Regions from separate parts of the Gottfriedia sp. ABJ_BB2_2 genome, predicted to be linked through region 4. Evidence: predicted binding sites of a transcription regulator. Region 4 holds the regulator's gene; each other region holds the start of a gene.

Region 1 (4,223 bases), on a different contig from region 4:
CTCACCTTTTAGGAGAGATGTACCTTCTTTCTTGCTCTTCCAGAATGGATCTAATGAATCGATTGTTGGAATAACAGCAAAATTATAAGGAGCGATTGGACTACTTGTAGACCATTCTAATGTTCTAGCATTCCATGGATCTCCGTTTGTTTCTCTTGGTGCATAACGTACACTGTAATAAATATTGTAAACAAGTAAGATAAATCCGATTGCTAATCCAACTGAGCCGATTGTTGCAACTAGATTTAATGGACCAAAACCTGACTCTGCACTATAAGTAAACGTACGACGAGTCATACCCTTTAATCCTAATATGAATAATGGGAAGAATGTAACGTTAAAGCTAATCGTAATAAACCAGAACGTAATCTTACCGATTTTTTCATCTAATTTAAATCCAAATACTTTTGGGAACCAATAGTAGAATCCAGCAATTACCGCAAATACAGTACCTGGGATTAATACATAATGGAAATGCGCTACTAGGAACATCGTATTATGATATTGATAATCCGCACTTGCCATTGCAAGCATAACGCCCGTTACCCCACCAATTGTAAAGATTGGAATAAAGGCTAATGCGTATAACATCGGAACAGTAAACTCGATTTTACCTTTTCTCATTGTGAACAGCCAGTTAAATATTTTCACACCCGTAGGTATACTAATTGCCATTGTTGTAATACTAAAGAAACCATTAACCATTGCGCCTTGACCCATTGTATAGAAATGGTGAACCCATACAACGAAGCTTAACGCTGAAATTGCTATCATACTAACAACCATGCTCTTGTATCCATATAGATTTTTTCTAGAGAAGGTTGAAATAATTTCACTATAAATACCGAATGCTGGAAGAATTACGATATATACTTCAGGATGTCCCCAAATCCAGAACAAGTTCGCCCAAAGCATATCCATTCCGCCATTCGCCATTGTAAAGAATTGAGCTCCAAACATACGATCAAACATCATCAAAGCAAGAGCCACTGTTAATACTGGGAATGCGAATAAAATAATAACGTTTGTGATTAAGATACTCCAAGTAAACATTGGCATTTTCATTAATGTCATACCTGGTGCACGCATTTTTAAGATTGTTACAATAAAGTTAATACCGGTCATTAATGTACCTAAACCAGCTATTTGAAGTGCAATTGCATAATAGTTATTTCCAACACCAGGGCTAAATTCTTTACCCGCTAATGGGAAATATGCTGTCCAACCTGCATCTGGTGAACCACCGATGATGAAACTTACATTTAATAACATTGCTCCGGCAAAGAATAACCAAAAGCTAACTGCATTTAAATATGGAAATGCTACGTCTCTTGCCCCAATTTGTAGAGGAATCACAATGTTCATTAAACCGATAATGAACGGCATTGCCATAAAAAGAATCATAATAAGACCATGTGTTGTAAAAATCTCATTATAATGTTGAGCATCTAAAATTTTTAAATCTGGACCCGCAAGTTGAGCTCGCATTAATAATGCATCAACTCCACCACGGAATAGCATTAATAGTGCACATAATATATACATAACACCAATACGCTTATGATCAACTGTTGTTAACCATTCAGTCCATAAATAACCCCATTTTTTAAATTTGGTTAAACCAATTACAATAGCAAGTGATACTAAAACAATACTCACCATTGCTCCATAGATCATTGGTTCACCTGTTACAAAAAAGTGATCCCATTTGAAACCCATTATTTATCCCCCTCCATGTCCATATCCATCTCGTGGTGGTCATGTGTACCACTTTCACTATCTGATGAACCATGATGATGGCCAGCATTTTCACCTTCTGGAGCTGGTCTAAATTCTAAATGAGTAGAAGTATATGTTTTTCTACCTAAATGTTCTATTTCTAGTAATTTATCAAACTCTTTTTCTGTTAGCGCAGGTGCTGTTTCCTTTACATCAGTAACCCAGCTATTAAATTCATTATCGCTCATTGCTAATACTTCGAATTCCATCCCAGCAAAGCCTTCTCCATTGAAGTTACTATTTTTCCCTATGAATGAACCTTCACTAGAAGCAACAAAATTCAATTTTGTAACCATATCACTCATTGCATATTTTTGACCACCTAGTTGTGGTACCCAGAAACTTGTGATTGGTCCGAAAGAATATAAACGGAATTCTACATGTCTGTTTGTAGGAATATTCACATAGTTGACTGTTTCAATTCCTTGTTCTGGATATGAGAAGTGCCATTTCCAGTTTGATGAACTAGCATAAATGACAAGTGTTTTATCATTTTCATGTCCTTTTGGTACCGACTCTACAGCCGTTGTAGTTTTAACGGTTACAACTGATAAGATAGTTACGATTACGACTGGAATAACTGTCCAAATAATTTCAAGCCACTTACTTCCTTCTTCATGAGGAGGCTCATAATCTTCTGGTAGTTTACTAGCACGATATTTATTAATAATGACAATAAATAGAATATAAACGACTAATAATACCCCTAACATCATCAACATCGAAAAAATAATTGTATCTGCTTGTGTTTTTGCAACAGGTCCTTTTGGATCAAGAACGGCTATTTTTTCACAAGCACCCATAATGACCGCAACCATCATAACCATGATGCTCATTAGAAATTTTTTCATTTCATTCTTCCTTCCTCTAAATTAAGTAAAAGTTCAAAAACGATTCTAAAATAGAATTCTAATTAAGTATGTTTATAAATTGTCACTGTAATGACAAACAATATCCACAGTTATAGTAAAATACTTTAAATAAAAAAACAAACAATTAATTAGCAATTTAAACCTAAAAAATAAGAGTTCACATTTTAGACATATTTCCTTTCAACGAAAACCTTCTTAATCCTATATATATCAAGTGTTCAACCATTATGTTACCTTTTTCACAACGTTCACATTTTAGACAAATATTAGATTCACATTAAATTTTTATTCTAAAGTTTAAGAGCTTAAAAACAATAAATTAGTATAATATTTAGACAAATTTAATGATGATGACTTTTCTTCAAAATCGAACTTAAAATTCTGCAAATAAAAAAAACGCAGATTATCTGCGTTTTTGTACAGGCATATAGGGTGAAGAGGAAAATAGATGTCCTAGCACATTTTCCTCTTCTATAGGGTTTGGGGGGCTCTAGGATTGGATCCAAAATTTGAATCCAATCTAAGAACATAAAAAAACAATGGCTTATACTTAAAACTTCTTTACGAGATTAGAATAACATAATTGAAAATGATTATCAATAGCAATTATGTTTTTTCTTTTATAAATCTACTTTTATATAGAGATTGATTTTGTATATTCAATTAACACAGTGTCGATAACTGAAGAAAATCCAAACTCCTGCGGGCAATTTTGTTTCGATCTAGACACCACAAAATACAATTTCATTTAAAGCATTAGCTTTTCATTACTTTTTTTCGTTATAATGAATTCAATATAAAAAATAAGGAGTATGACTATGCCCCAACTATTATTTAGAGGATTTAACGTAGATGATATTTGCCAAATTAGCAAACCTTTAGTAGATGAATTAGCAGAAATATGTGAGTGTGGAACCGATAACTTTATTCTTGAATGTCTTCATTCTACTTCAATATTCGATGGTAAAGTCATAGAAACTTTCCCATTTATTGAAGTAAAATGGTTTGAAAGAGGTCTAGAAACGAGAGATCTTTTTTCAGCAGCTATCGCAAAATATATCCAAACTTTAAAAATACCTGAATTTGAAATTGCATTTTCTACATTTCGGGAAGACAGTTACTATGTAAACGGAAAAAGATGTTTTGATTAATTAAATAGTATTTCGATATAAAATCATCAAAAACCAGACTAGCCTATCTGACTAGTCTGGTTTTTGTGTTTTTTACAGTTTTTCTAGGCATTTCACACAATAGACATGTATCTTTATGAGGTATTTATACTATCTGGACAAACATACAATCTTTGAAAATTAGACAAGTAACTAAGTACCAGATTGCTAAAATTGAATATTAGTATATTAATCGGACAAGTAGGTGTCAAAACAAAACTACCGAGTAAAGAAAGGTGAATAAAAATGAATTATGAAATTGTAGTGACTGCTTTTGTATTTATCATGACGATGGCAGTCATATTTTGGAGGCCAAAAGGAATGAATGAAGCATGGCCTGCAACAATTGGAGCGTTGATCATTTTAGCAACAGGAATTGTAACTGGTAATGACCTACTTGATA
Region 2 (4,223 bases), on a different contig from region 4:
TAATTCAACTACTTTTCCAAAACCATATCCTTTACTTGTTTTGATGACCTTTATTGTGGCTTTTTCACCTGGAAGAGCATTTGGTACAAATATTGGATATCCTTCTACCTTAGCTACTCCATGTCCTTCATGCGTTAAATCAATAAATTCAACATCATAAAATTGATTCTTTTCTACAGGTAACACTCTTTTCGACAAGTCCCTTACCTACCTTTCAAATACTTATTCCAAATAACTATTATACAAAACAAATAACCACGAAACTACCGTGGTTACTTCAGACCGCCAGCCAAACGCTCGCTTTCTTCGTTGCTTCGCCTGCTTGCGGTGCTCATTACCGTCAAAGGTAATTCCGCTCCTCATCTAGCTTTACGCCTCAAAAGACAAGCGTTTTCAGTCAGTCTGAATCTCTAAGTTTTTGTACTTTCTCTTCAAACTGAAATAACCACGAAACTACCGTGGTTATTTTTACTATTTATTGCTTATTATGGTACGAAAATCTCTAAGTGATTATACAACATATCTACCGTACATGGCGTATCTCCACCGTATTCACCATCAATATTTAGAAGTAATTTATCATCTGAAGTGAATTTCAAATGACTAGCTCTAGTATAAAGAACATGATCATTGTGTACATGCTGTCCACGTAATAATTGTGCACAAACTCGAATAATTTCAGCTATATTCGATTTCTTTAGAACAAGTAAGTCAAATTGACCATCATTTATACTTGCTTCTGGAGCAATTTTTTCAAAACCGCCTACAGAGTTTGTGTTTGATAATAAGAATAAAAAGGCTTCTTCATCAAATACTTTTCCATCATACTCAATTCTTAAACGAGTAGGTTTCACTCTTGGTAGCATTTCGATACCTTTTAAATAATAAGCGAGTTGCCCTAGTACTGTCTTTAATTTACTAGGTACTTCATAAGTTAGTTCTGTTATTTTACCTGCAGCTAGTATGTTAACAAAGTATTTATCATTTACTCTTCCTATGTCTAACGGAATTGTATTTCCTTTAGTTATGACATCTGCTGCTTCCATAATTGACACATTTACACCAATTGCTCTAGCAAAATCATTTGTTGTCCCAACTGGGATTAGTCCTAGCTTTGGTCGATACTCTTGTTCTGCCAAACCACTAATGACTTCATTTAGTGTTCCATCCCCACCACAGGCTACTACTAGATCAAATTTTCGCTCACATGCTTCTCGTGCTGCAATTGTCGCATCACCTGCGCCTGTTGTTGCATGGCAAGAAGTTTCATATCCAGCCTGTTCGAATTTTTGTAACACTTCAGGAAGCTTTTTCTTAAAAATTTCACGACCAGAAGTAGGGTTGTAGATAATTCTTGCTCGCTTCATCATTAACCATCCTACTTTTTTATTTAAGTCCTCTACCCTCTATCGTAACCTAAAACGTTTTTGTAGTAAACTTTTTCCATTTCTCTAACTATTTTTACCTTTCTAATCCCTATTCAAACGCATAAAAAGATATTGATTCTAACTAAGTATTTTTTGTTGTTGCCGAATGACCTTGCAACACCCTTTGGTTATCAAATAGTTTTTCATTGATATATTTTATATGTTTTTGAACAACTTAATACTAACATGTGTAATTTTTAATATTACAAAATAAATCAAGTTCAAAAGGAACGGTATGACTTAATGGAAAAACACTCATTAGAACAGGTTGAATATTTAGCATCAAAAAAATTAACTGTATATAGAAATAGCGTGATCAGATACCTGATGAGAGCTAGTATGGCAAGCATGTTTATTGGATTCGGAGTTATAGTGGCTTTTAAGTCCGGTAACTATTTTTATATTGTTCATTCCCCATTCGCATATCCCATGGCAGCAATTACATTTGGCGTGGCTATTCTGTTAATAGCGTATGGTGGTGGTGACCTCTTTACTGGAAATACTTTTTATTTTACATATTCTGCTATTAGGAAAAAAATGAAGTGGTCTGAAGTGTTAACATTATGGGGGCTATCCTATATTGGTAATATAATAGGGGCAGCTTGCTTTGCATTATTAATCCATCTAACAGGGCTATATAATGATGCTAGCGTTAACAGTTATTTACTCAGTGTGGTCGAAAAAAAGATGCACGTCCCAACTAGCCAACTATTTTTTAGAGGGATCTTATGTAATTGGTTAGTTTGCTTAGCATTCTTTATTCCGATGACATTAAAAGAAGATATTTCAAAAATAATGACTATGCTATTACTTGTATTTTGTTTTTTCATTTCCGGTTACGAGCACAGTATCGCAAATATGTGTACGTTTGCGATCGCCCTAGTCATTGATCATCCAGAAACAATTTCATTTAATGGTGTAATTCATAACCTCATACCAGTAACAATAGGGAATATCATCGGTGGGAGTATTTTAATGGCTTTCTTTTATTTCTATATAAATAAACCTTTTTTAGATCAAAATGAAAAGTTTTCAAAATAAAAAACTACGAGTTTTCACTCGTAGTTTTTGTTTTCGGAAGACTTCAATTAGCGTTTTTGAATTTCTTCCATCAGAATTTTATTTAATAATGGTGGATTTGCTTGTCCCTTGGTCGCTTTCATCATTTGACCAACAAGGAAGCCAATCGCACGATCTTTACCATTTTTAAAGTCTTCAATAGATTGAGGATTTGCATCCAATGTTTCGATTACGATTTTACGAAGTGCGCCTTCATCAGATAGCTGAACTAAGCCTTGTGATTTAACGATTTCGTTAGGGTCTCCACCTTTTTCAATTAACTCAGTGAATACTTTTTTCGCTATTTTTGACGAAATTGTTCCGTCAGAAATTAATTTCACTAGGCTAGATAGGTTTTCAGGTGTTAATGCAACATCGCGTAATTCTTTTTGTGATTTATTTAGGTAGGCAGATACTTCACCCATTAACCAGTTAGAAGCTAACTTTGCATCTGCTCCGTTCGTTACAGTTGCATCAAAGAAATCAGACATTTCTTTTGTTAAAGTTAGAACCATTGCATCATATGCTGGTAATCCTAATTGCTCAACATAACGTTTTTGACGAGCATCTGGAAGTTCAGGAATGCTATTTCTCACTCTTTCTTTCCACTCATCATCGATATAAAGTTCAACTAGATCCGGCTCAGGGAAATAACGGTAATCATCTGAACCTTCTTTTACACGCATTAAGATTGTCGTTTTTGTTGATTCATCATAACGACGTGTTTCTTGTTGGATAATTCCTCCAGATAGAAGAACCTTTTCTTGACGGATTTGCTCATGCTCAAGTCCTTTTTGAACGAAAGCAAATGAGTTTAAGTTTTTTAACTCTGCTTTTGTACCAAACTCTTCTTGACCGAACGGACGTAAAGAAATATTTGCATCACAACGAAGTGATCCTTCTTCCATTTTCACGTCAGAAACACCTGTAAATTGAATGATTGCTTTCAATTTTTCTAAATATGCATAAGCTTCTTCAGGAGTACGGATATCTGGCTCAGATACGATTTCAATTAAAGGCGTACCTTGACGGTTAAAGTCTACTAATGAATAACCTTCATCAGTATGGTTTAATTTACCCGCATCTTCTTCTAAGTGAACTCGAGTAATACCAATACGTTTCTTCTTGCCACCAACTTCAATTTCAATCCATCCATTTTCACCGATTGGCTTATCAAACTGAGAAATTTGGTAAGCTTTTGGGTTATCCGGATAGAAATAGTTTTTACGATCAAATTTTGTTTCTGTCGCTATTTCGCAATTTAAAGCCATTGCAGCTTTCATGCCATAGTTTACAGCTTCTTCATTTAACACAGGTAATACGCCAGGATAGCCTAGGTCAATTACGCCTGTGTTTGTATTTGGATCTGCACCAAACGCATTAGGGCTTGGTGAGAAGATTTTTGATTTTGTTTTTAATTCTACGTGTACTTCTAAACCAATTATCGTTTCAAAATTCATCTTTCCCGCGCCTCCTTACAGTTGTGGTCTTTGCTTTGTAAAATCAGTTGCTTGCTCGTATGCATGTGCAACTCTGTAAATCGTAGACTCATCGAAATGCTTACCAATAATTTGTAAACCTAAAGGTAGACCTTCATGGAAACCACAAGGAATCGAAATGGCAGGAACACCAGCTAAGTTAATTGGAATTGTTAAAATATCATTTGCGTACATCGTCATAGGGTCGCTTACTTTTTCGCCAACTTTAAAAGCAGGAGTTGGTGTTGTAGGACCAATA
Region 3 (4,223 bases), on a different contig from region 4:
TTTCCTTGAAATTAATCGACTTTGTAGTTGTTAATGATACCAATGCCGCTAAAAGGATTGCTGTGCCAGTTGCTCCGATTATATCAATACTTACATTTATAGAAGATCCAGGAATGATAAATTTAAGAACACTTGATGCAAAAATTGCACCTTCAACAAATAATGCTTTAAATGATTTTAAACTCCATAATAAAACAAATAGTGTTAATAAGTAAAATGGAGACCAAGCTTTCAAAATATCTTTTTTGGAAATATTTTCATATTTGAATGATTTACCATTCATTAAATAAATATTTTTAGGTTGCCATTTTTTTGAAAATAGTGCCAATAAGCCCATTGTTAACAATGCAGGTATGATATCTGCTAATTCTGGTCCAATAAAAATTGTCATAAATGCCTGGGATATTGTATACGTTATTGAAGTTACTAAAATCGCTGGTAATACTTCTTTTATTCCCTTTATACCATCAATTAACCAAATTAATAGAAACGGTATCGTAAAATTAATAATAGGTAAAGTTAAAGCAGTCATCATTGAAACTTTCATAGAAGTTACATTACCTTCTAAACCAAATGTGTCTATAATTCCCACAGGAATACCAATTGCTCCAAAAGCTCCTGAAGCTCCATTTGCTATTAGGCAAAGCATCGCAGCCTGTAAAGGTTTGAATCCTACTGAAACTAATAAGACAGAACAAATTGCAATTGGTACACCAAAACCGGCTGCTCCCTCAAGAAAAGCGTTAAAACAAAATCCTATTATTAAAAACTGAATCCGTTGGTCTTGGGATATACCGACAATACTCCCACGCAAAATATCAAATTTACCTGATTGTACGGTTATTTTATATAACCACACTGCCATCACAATAATATAGCCAATTGGCCATATTCCTTGTATTGTCCCTTGTATTATACTGCCAATTGATTCTCCGATTGGTAATTTAAAGAAGAAAAGAACAATCAGGAAGGTTATCAATAAATTTATTAATGCAGCGTAAATACCCTTCATTTTAAAAACAGTCAAACATAGAAGGAATAAAAAAATTGGAATGGCTGCAACTAATGCTGAAATGCCAAGATTATTGAATGGATTAAAATCATCTACTAACATAATTTATGCTCCTCAAAATAACAATTTGTGATTTTTGATTTTAATTATTTCCATATTTGTGTTTGAATATCTTTAAGTGTTTTTATTGACTTGAAGAGCTTTTCATATTCACTTGTATCTAAAGAAAGTTCTACTATATTTCTTATACCTCTTCGGTCTATGACAGAAGGTACGCCAATATAAACATCTTTTTGACCATATTCACCATCTAACAGTGCACCTACAGGTAACACTACATTTTCATTCTTCAATATTGCCTTAGTAATTCTTGCTAATCCCATTGCAATTCCATAATAGGTTGCACCTTTTGACTCGATGATTTTGTAAGCAGCATCTCTTACTTGAATTGCTAACTCTATTTTTCGATCGTCTGATAATTGTGGAGCTAACATTGTACCTGAGATATTTGCTAAACTCCAAACTGGCACTTGAGAATCGCCATGTTCACCGATAATATAACCATGTACACTACTAGGCGCAGTATCAAATTCTTTACCTAAAAGATAACGAAATCTTGCTGAATCTAAAACTGTTCCAGAACCTATTACCCTTTCTTTAGGAAGACCAGAGAATTTCCAAGTTGCATAAGATAAAATATCGACTGGGTTTGTTGCTACTAATAAGATTCCATTAAATCCAGAATCCATGATTTTCTCTACGACTACTTCAAATATTTTTACATTCTTACTAACTAGGTCTAATCTAGTTTCACCAGGCTTTTGTGCAGCACCGGCACAAATCACAACAATTGCAGCATCCTCACATTCCTCATATGAACCAAATTTTATATTAATTGGACTTGGTGCATAAACGATACCATGGTCCAAATCCATCACATCACCTTTAGCCTTTTCTTCATTTAAATCTACTAAAACTAATTCATCACATATTCCCTGATTCATAAGAGCATAAGCATAACTAGATCCCACTGCACCTGTTCCAATTAAAACTACTTTATTGCCTAGTGTTATCTTCATGTTGTTTGTCTCCTATCTAATTATTTGTTAAAAATTCCACATAAGACTTTTTTAAATGCCTTTCTAAACTTTGTGATTATTTTCACATAAACAACTAAAAAAATTTGCAAATGATATACCCTGTCGACTTTAGTATGTGAAACTTTTCACAACTTGATTGTATTCCTTAATTACTCCTTATACAATCTTTAAATATTGTAAAATATGGAAAAAAATGTAATTCAATACTCAATTTAGACTATCCGCTTCAAAATCTCGATTTATGTTTCAACTATTGTACTTAAGTTAGAAAGATTAATCATTCTATTTATTATTTCTCTTACACATTTTGCAATAAAATGATCAACAAAAAAAATAAAGCTACAAGAGTAGCTTTTCATTCATAAAGAACTTTATGCCAATTAGCTTAAATCTTTACCCCATAAATTATTTAGCAATATCATATAAAGCGTTAATATAATTGATAAAACCGTAAAAATTATTGGGATGTATCTAAATTTGTCAACTTTTCTAATTGCTAAAATAAATAGAACAAAAGCAATCGCAGCAATCAAATAATACAGTGTAAATAAAGGATATTTTGTAAAAGGTCCTAAAAATAAACTAAGAACTGAAAATTGAATCATAAACGCAAGAATCGAGATTGAAATCCATTTTAATTTACTCTGAATTTTTACAATCCCTATAATTGATAAGATGAAAATACCAACTACAATTATTGAAAGGACCCATTCATAAATAAAAAATAAAGATTCATTGTACACTGCAAAATAATAACCAACTAAAGAAAGTGGTACAATTGCCAGCAGTAATAGTGAATTAATTGTTATGTATCTCAATTCTTTCAATCCCCTCACACCTTTAACCTTTTTCCATATTTTAACATATTTAAGTCACGTTAAAATGATTTTTTTAGATTTTTTCCCCTCCTAAAATACGACAAATACTCAGTTAACCTACTTTCCAATTTCAACTCTCCGTACTTTTCCCTTTAAAAACATTCAAAAAAAAGAGTTGCCTATAGCAACTCTGAAACATTAAACTTCAAATTATCATATTACGCATTGTTCTCGACTGACTTACTTGGAACATATATTGTTTCTCCATTTACACGTCGCTCTAATGCTGGGATGATTCGAACAAAAATAATGATACCAATAACCCCTAAACTTGTTAAAAAGACCGATGTTGCAATACTTGATAAAAAGGCACTGATTGCAACTGTAATCGAACAGATTAACATTGCTAAATTAAAGGTTAAACCAGCAACAGCCATATATGAACTTCTTGTTTCTTCTAAAGGTAAGTGCGCCATATAATTTTGTTGCACAGGGACACGTAATACTTCTGCTACTGTTGCTACAAACATCGCAGCAAATAATAACCAAATTGAATTACTATACGAGATAATTGCGTAACCAAATACAAATACTACGCAGCTCCAGATAAGTGTTTGCTGATCATTCATTTTCTTTACAATTTTTGTAGCAAATAATGCCATAATCACTACGAGAATTGTATTTTCAGTTCGTAGGAATCCAATCATTTCGATCCCTCCAAAATGCCAATTCATCAATTGCTGAGTTTGGAATTCATTTGTAATTCGAATACTAATATAATTTGTTAATTGAAATTCCATTGAAAGGACTAGTAAACCAGCTAAAACATAAAGAATAAAGAGCCTATCTTGGAATACATCCCGATAATTCGAAAGCATTTTATTCACATGTAGTCTAATTGTTTTCATCTCTGATTGCTGCGTTTTCATACTCTCATCAACGAAAAATGTAATTAAAAACCACGTAATGAATGAGGCAATTGAAAGAGCTAATAAAAGTTCAAATAAATACGTTTTGAATAAAAAACCACCCATTATTCCACCAATTGCAATAGATAAATTATTTGACCAATACATAATAGAATACATCAGTTTTCGTTCTTCGGGTTTACTAACATCAATTAGCATAGCTTGATTTGCAGGCCCTGCTAATCCCCAACAAATACTATTAATCGTCATCATGAAAAATGTAATAATCGGAGAAAAAAACCAAGGAGAATTACAGAACATCATTGCTATGAAAGCAAATAATCTTAAAGTTTCTGCAAAGACCATTGTTTTTTTTCGACCGAAT
Region 4 (4,223 bases):
GTTCGATTTGTTCAATTTCTTTTTCGATACTTGAAATACTACTTTCAATCTCTTCTATACGACGTTGTGTTTGGCGTAGCTTTTTCTTTAACTCTTTATCCTGTTGATAATCTGAAATTGGTTGCTGATTAGTTTGACGAATCTGATTTTCGGAGTTTTCCTTTTCAGCCAGTTCCTTTTCATAAGCTTCATTTTTCTTGAATAAATAATAATCATAGTCGCCTAGGTAAGGAGTTAAACCTTCTTTTGCAAGTTCAAATGTTTTTGTGGATAACCTGTTCATAAAGTATCGATCATGGGATACAAATAAAATCGTTCCTGGATAATCTAAAAGAGCATTCTCTAATACTTCCTTACTATCTAAATCTAAGTGATTCGTTGGCTCATCCAGAATTAAGAAGTTTGCTTTTTTCATCATAAGCTTTGCAAGAGCCAATCTAGCTTTCTCTCCACCACTTAAAGACGAGACATTTTTCGTAACGTCGTCCCCAGAGAATAAAAAGTTACCTAAGATTGTTCTAATTTCTTGTTCAGCTTTTAATGGATATTCATCCCATAACTCATCAAGTACTCTTTTGTTTGACGTTAATTTAGCTTGCTCTTGGTCGTAGTAACCGATAAAAACATTTGCTCCGAAATCTATACTGCCTTGTAGCTTTTCTAAATCTCCAATGATCGTTTTAAGTAATGTAGATTTTCCAACTCCATTCGGACCTACAAGGGCAACACTATCCCCACGATTTAGAACAAATTGCATTGATTGATCGATAGTCGGTACACGGTCGTAACCAATGAAAAGGTCTTTCACGTTAAGTACATCATTTCCACTTTGTTTTTCAATTGTAAATGAAAAATTGGCAGAAGACTCATCTCCTTGTGGTTTATCCACTCTGACCATTCGATCTAGTTGCTTTCTACGGCTTTGAGCTCTTTTAGTAGTAGAAGCACGTGCGATATTTCTCTGAACAAAATCTTCGAGTTTAGCGATTTGTTCTTGTTGTTTTTCAAATTGCTTTAAATCTTGTTCATATTGAGCAGCTTTAAGTTCTAAATGCTTACTATAATTTCCCACATATCTTTGATGCTTGTGGTTTGAAATTTCATAAACGATATTTACAACTTGATCAAGAAAATATCGATCATGTGACACAATTAATACAGCACCAGGGTAGGATTGTAAATAACGTTCAAGCCAGCTAAGCGTATCAATGTCTAAATGGTTCGTAGGCTCGTCCAGAATTAATAAATCTGGTTTTGTTAGTAATAGCTTACCTAATGCAAGTCTCGTTTTCTGGCCACCACTTAATGATGATATTTTTGTATGATAATCTTCATTTGAAAAGCCAAGACCACTAATAATCGAACGGATATCTGCTTCAAACTGATATCCACCATTTTCTTTAAATGTAAATTGAAGATGATCATATTCGTTTACAATCTTATCGTAAACTGCTTGATTTGAATAAACATCTTCTTGGGTCATTTTATGTTCTAGCTTTCTCATGTTATCCTGCATCTCTACTAAATGGCTGAATACAGAGTAGTATTCTTCCCATATAGAGCGATCACTTTGTAATCCAGAGTTTTGAGCTAGATATCCAATCGTGACATCTTTTGGTTTAATTAATTCGCCGCCATCATACGATATTTCACCAGCGATAATTTTTAAAAGAGTAGACTTACCGGCACCATTTCGACCAACAATTGCTACTCGATCATTTGTCTGAACTTCTAATTTAATATTTGAAAGTATAATGTCACTACCAAAGTATTTGGAGACATTATTAACTTGTAATAGGATCAAGATATTCACCTCATTGCAAAATTTTTTATCTATTAAACTGTTTACTGTCAAAATTCATAAATATAGTGTATATTTTACAGTAGAACAAGTACTTTATTACTAAAATGAAGGCTATTTACACAATATAGTAAAAAGAATTACAGTAACAGTAAGTGGGGGATTGTAAAATGGAGTCGGAACAAATTAAAATTCCACAAGCTACTGCTAAACGTCTACCTTTATATTACCGTTTTATAAAGAATTTGTCTTTATCAGGTAAACAAAGAGTTTCTTCAGCAGAGTTAAGTGAAGCAGTAAAAGTAGATTCCGCTACAATTAGAAGAGATTTTTCGTATTTTGGTGCCTTAGGAAAAAAAGGGTATGGCTATAATGTAAATTATTTATTAACTTTTTTCTCGAAAGCGCTTAACCAACACGAAGTAATGAAAGTAGCGTTAATCGGTGTGGGTAATTTAGGAACCGCATTTTTACATTATAATTTTATAAAAAACAATAATACTAAGATTGAAATGGCGTTTGATATCGATCCAATGAAGATTGGAACAGAAATAGGTGGAGTTCCAGTCTATAATCTTGATAAATTAGAAGAAATAATGAACGATGACATTCAAATTGTCATTTTAACTGTTCCTGCCCAAGTCGCTCAGTCGATTGCAGACCGTTTAAAAGGTAAAAATATAAGAGGTATTTTAAATTTTACACCGGCACGTATTAGTGTTCCGGAACATATTAGAATACATCATATTGACTTGGCTGTTGAATTACAAACACTAGCATACTTCTTACAACAATAAGGAAATTAAAAACCCCCAATCGAATGGGGGTTTTTTAATAGATGAAATGAAATAATTTAATTTGTTGAAATACGACAAATGAGTTCATAAACATATGAGTTAAAATTGGGACTAAAATCGAATTTGTTCGTTTATATAGATAACAAAATATAAATCCGATCAGAAAATAAGATAAAAAGAATGGCAAGTCGCCGTGCATGAAAGCAAAAATAATTGAACTAATACTAGCAGAAACAATAAATGGAAAACGTTCAAATAGCTTTTTAAAAATAATACGACGGAATACGATTTCTTCCAATATCGGTGCAATTAAACTTGGAATGACGATAAAAGCTGGGTTTAGCTTAGCGATATTAATAATGTTCTGGGTGTTTTCTGACCCTTTATCTAAATCAAAAACTAAAATTAAAATGAGATTACACACTATTTGAGTAAACATTGTGACAGCATAACCTAATAAAGCCCATTTTAATATTTTCATCGTAAAACTAAATGAAAGATTTTTTATTCCAATCGAAATCGGACCTCTTAATAAAATGAAAATAATTAGGAGACCAGTAATAAAACTAATACATCCCCATAAACCAACTGCTTCGATTTTAGCAGTCTCTTTGTCCAAACCTTCGTATAAACTACTGTCTAATAGAAAACGAACACCATACAATCCTGAATACTGAATCAAAACATACGTTAATAAAATCCATAAATCTCTTGTTTTCAAAACGATAACTCCTTTGTGTTGATATTTTCATAACCCAAAGGTTTATATAACAACATGTACATTATTGTACTCGTTTAAGGAGGTTCTTAAAAGGTATTTACATATTTTTATTAAACTTCCTTAAAATACGTTGATTAAAATTAATAAATTTCGACAAGAAAAGTGCTAGCTTCGGACTTGCAAAATCTCATGATATTATTTAAACTAATAATTGTGTTAGCACTCAATATTAATGAGTGCTAAAAAATAATGATTAGATTATTGAGGAGGTATTACACATGTTAAAACCACTAGGTGATCGTGTTGTAATTGAGCTTGTTGAGTCTGAAGAAAAAACTGCTAGCGGTATCGTATTACCAGGTAGTGCACAAGAAAAGCCACAAGAGGGCAAAGTTGTTGCAGTAGGTACTGGACGTGTACTTGAAAACGGCGAGCGCGTTGCTTTAGAAGTATCTGTAGGTGACCGCATCATCTTCTCTAAATACTCTGGTACTGAAGTTAAATATGCTGGTACTGAATACCTTGTACTTCGCGAAAACGATATTCTGGCAATTATAGGTTAATTAAATAAAATACTTAGGTTATTAAAATAATTTTTAAAATTTTAAGGAGGTCATTTTAATGGCAAAGGACATTAGATTTGGTGAAGAAGCACGTCGCGCAATGCTACGTGGTGTAGATGCTTTAGCTGATGCTGTAAAAGTAACATTAGGACCAAAAGGACGTAACGTAGTTCTTGAGAAAAAATTTGGTTCTCCATTAATTACAAATGATGGTGTAACAATCGCAAAAGAAATTGAATTAGAAGATGCGTTTGAAAACATGGGTGCTAAATTAGTAGCAGAAGTTGCTAGCAAAACGAATGAAATTGCTGGGGACGGTACAACAACTGCAACTGTATTAG

Evidence for each region. Region 4 encodes Rex, which represses fermentation and respiration genes when NADH is low (regulators of the CRP and FNR family bind a similar motif). Its sites were predicted from a motif close to TTGTGAAATATTTCACAA; they were not measured.
Region 1: qoxA (cytochrome aa3 quinol oxidase subunit II) is a predicted target of Rex. The motif match lies at 2,879-2,896, and genes of this name have one in related genera.
Region 2: ACX6U0_RS11095 (formate/nitrite transporter family protein) is a predicted target of Rex. The motif match lies at 1,614-1,631, and genes of this name have one in related genera.
Region 3: ACX6U0_RS03680 (L-lactate dehydrogenase) is a predicted target of Rex. The motif match lies at 2,226-2,243, and genes of this name have one in related genera.

What each region holds. Positions count from the first base shown of each region.
Region 1 covers NZ_JBVFKR010000002.1:103,907-108,129, forward strand. The annotation lists gene qoxB (cytochrome aa3 quinol oxidase subunit I) at 1-1,719, opposite strand, end outside; gene qoxA (cytochrome aa3 quinol oxidase subunit II) at 1,719-2,630, opposite strand; gene ACX6U0_RS05550 (DUF1904 family protein) at 3,470-3,802, shown strand; gene ACX6U0_RS05555 (arsenic transporter) at 4,067-4,223, shown strand, end outside.
Region 2 covers NZ_JBVFKR010000004.1:25,909-30,131, reverse strand. The annotation lists gene rlmD (23S rRNA (uracil(1939)-C(5))-methyltransferase RlmD) at 1-198, opposite strand, end outside; gene ACX6U0_RS11100 (diacylglycerol kinase) at 486-1,370, opposite strand; gene ACX6U0_RS11095 (formate/nitrite transporter family protein) at 1,671-2,468, shown strand; gene gatB (Asp-tRNA(Asn)/Glu-tRNA(Gln) amidotransferase subunit GatB) at 2,516-3,946, opposite strand; gene gatA (Asp-tRNA(Asn)/Glu-tRNA(Gln) amidotransferase subunit GatA) at 3,962-4,223, opposite strand, start outside.
Region 3 covers NZ_JBVFKR010000001.1:713,783-718,005, forward strand. The annotation lists gene ACX6U0_RS03675 (L-lactate permease) at 1-1,114, opposite strand, end outside; gene ACX6U0_RS03680 (L-lactate dehydrogenase) at 1,159-2,091, opposite strand; gene ACX6U0_RS03685 (hypothetical protein) at 2,493-2,948, opposite strand; gene ACX6U0_RS03690 (MDR family MFS transporter) at 3,149-4,223, opposite strand, start outside.
Region 4 covers NZ_JBVFKR010000018.1:14,483-18,705, reverse strand. The annotation lists gene ACX6U0_RS20955 (ABC transporter ATP-binding protein) at 1-1,804, opposite strand, end outside; gene ACX6U0_RS20950 (redox-sensing transcriptional repressor Rex) at 1,972-2,598, shown strand; gene ACX6U0_RS20945 (lysostaphin resistance A-like protein) at 2,633-3,319, opposite strand; gene groES (co-chaperone GroES) at 3,598-3,882, shown strand; gene groL (chaperonin GroEL) at 3,941-4,223, shown strand, end outside.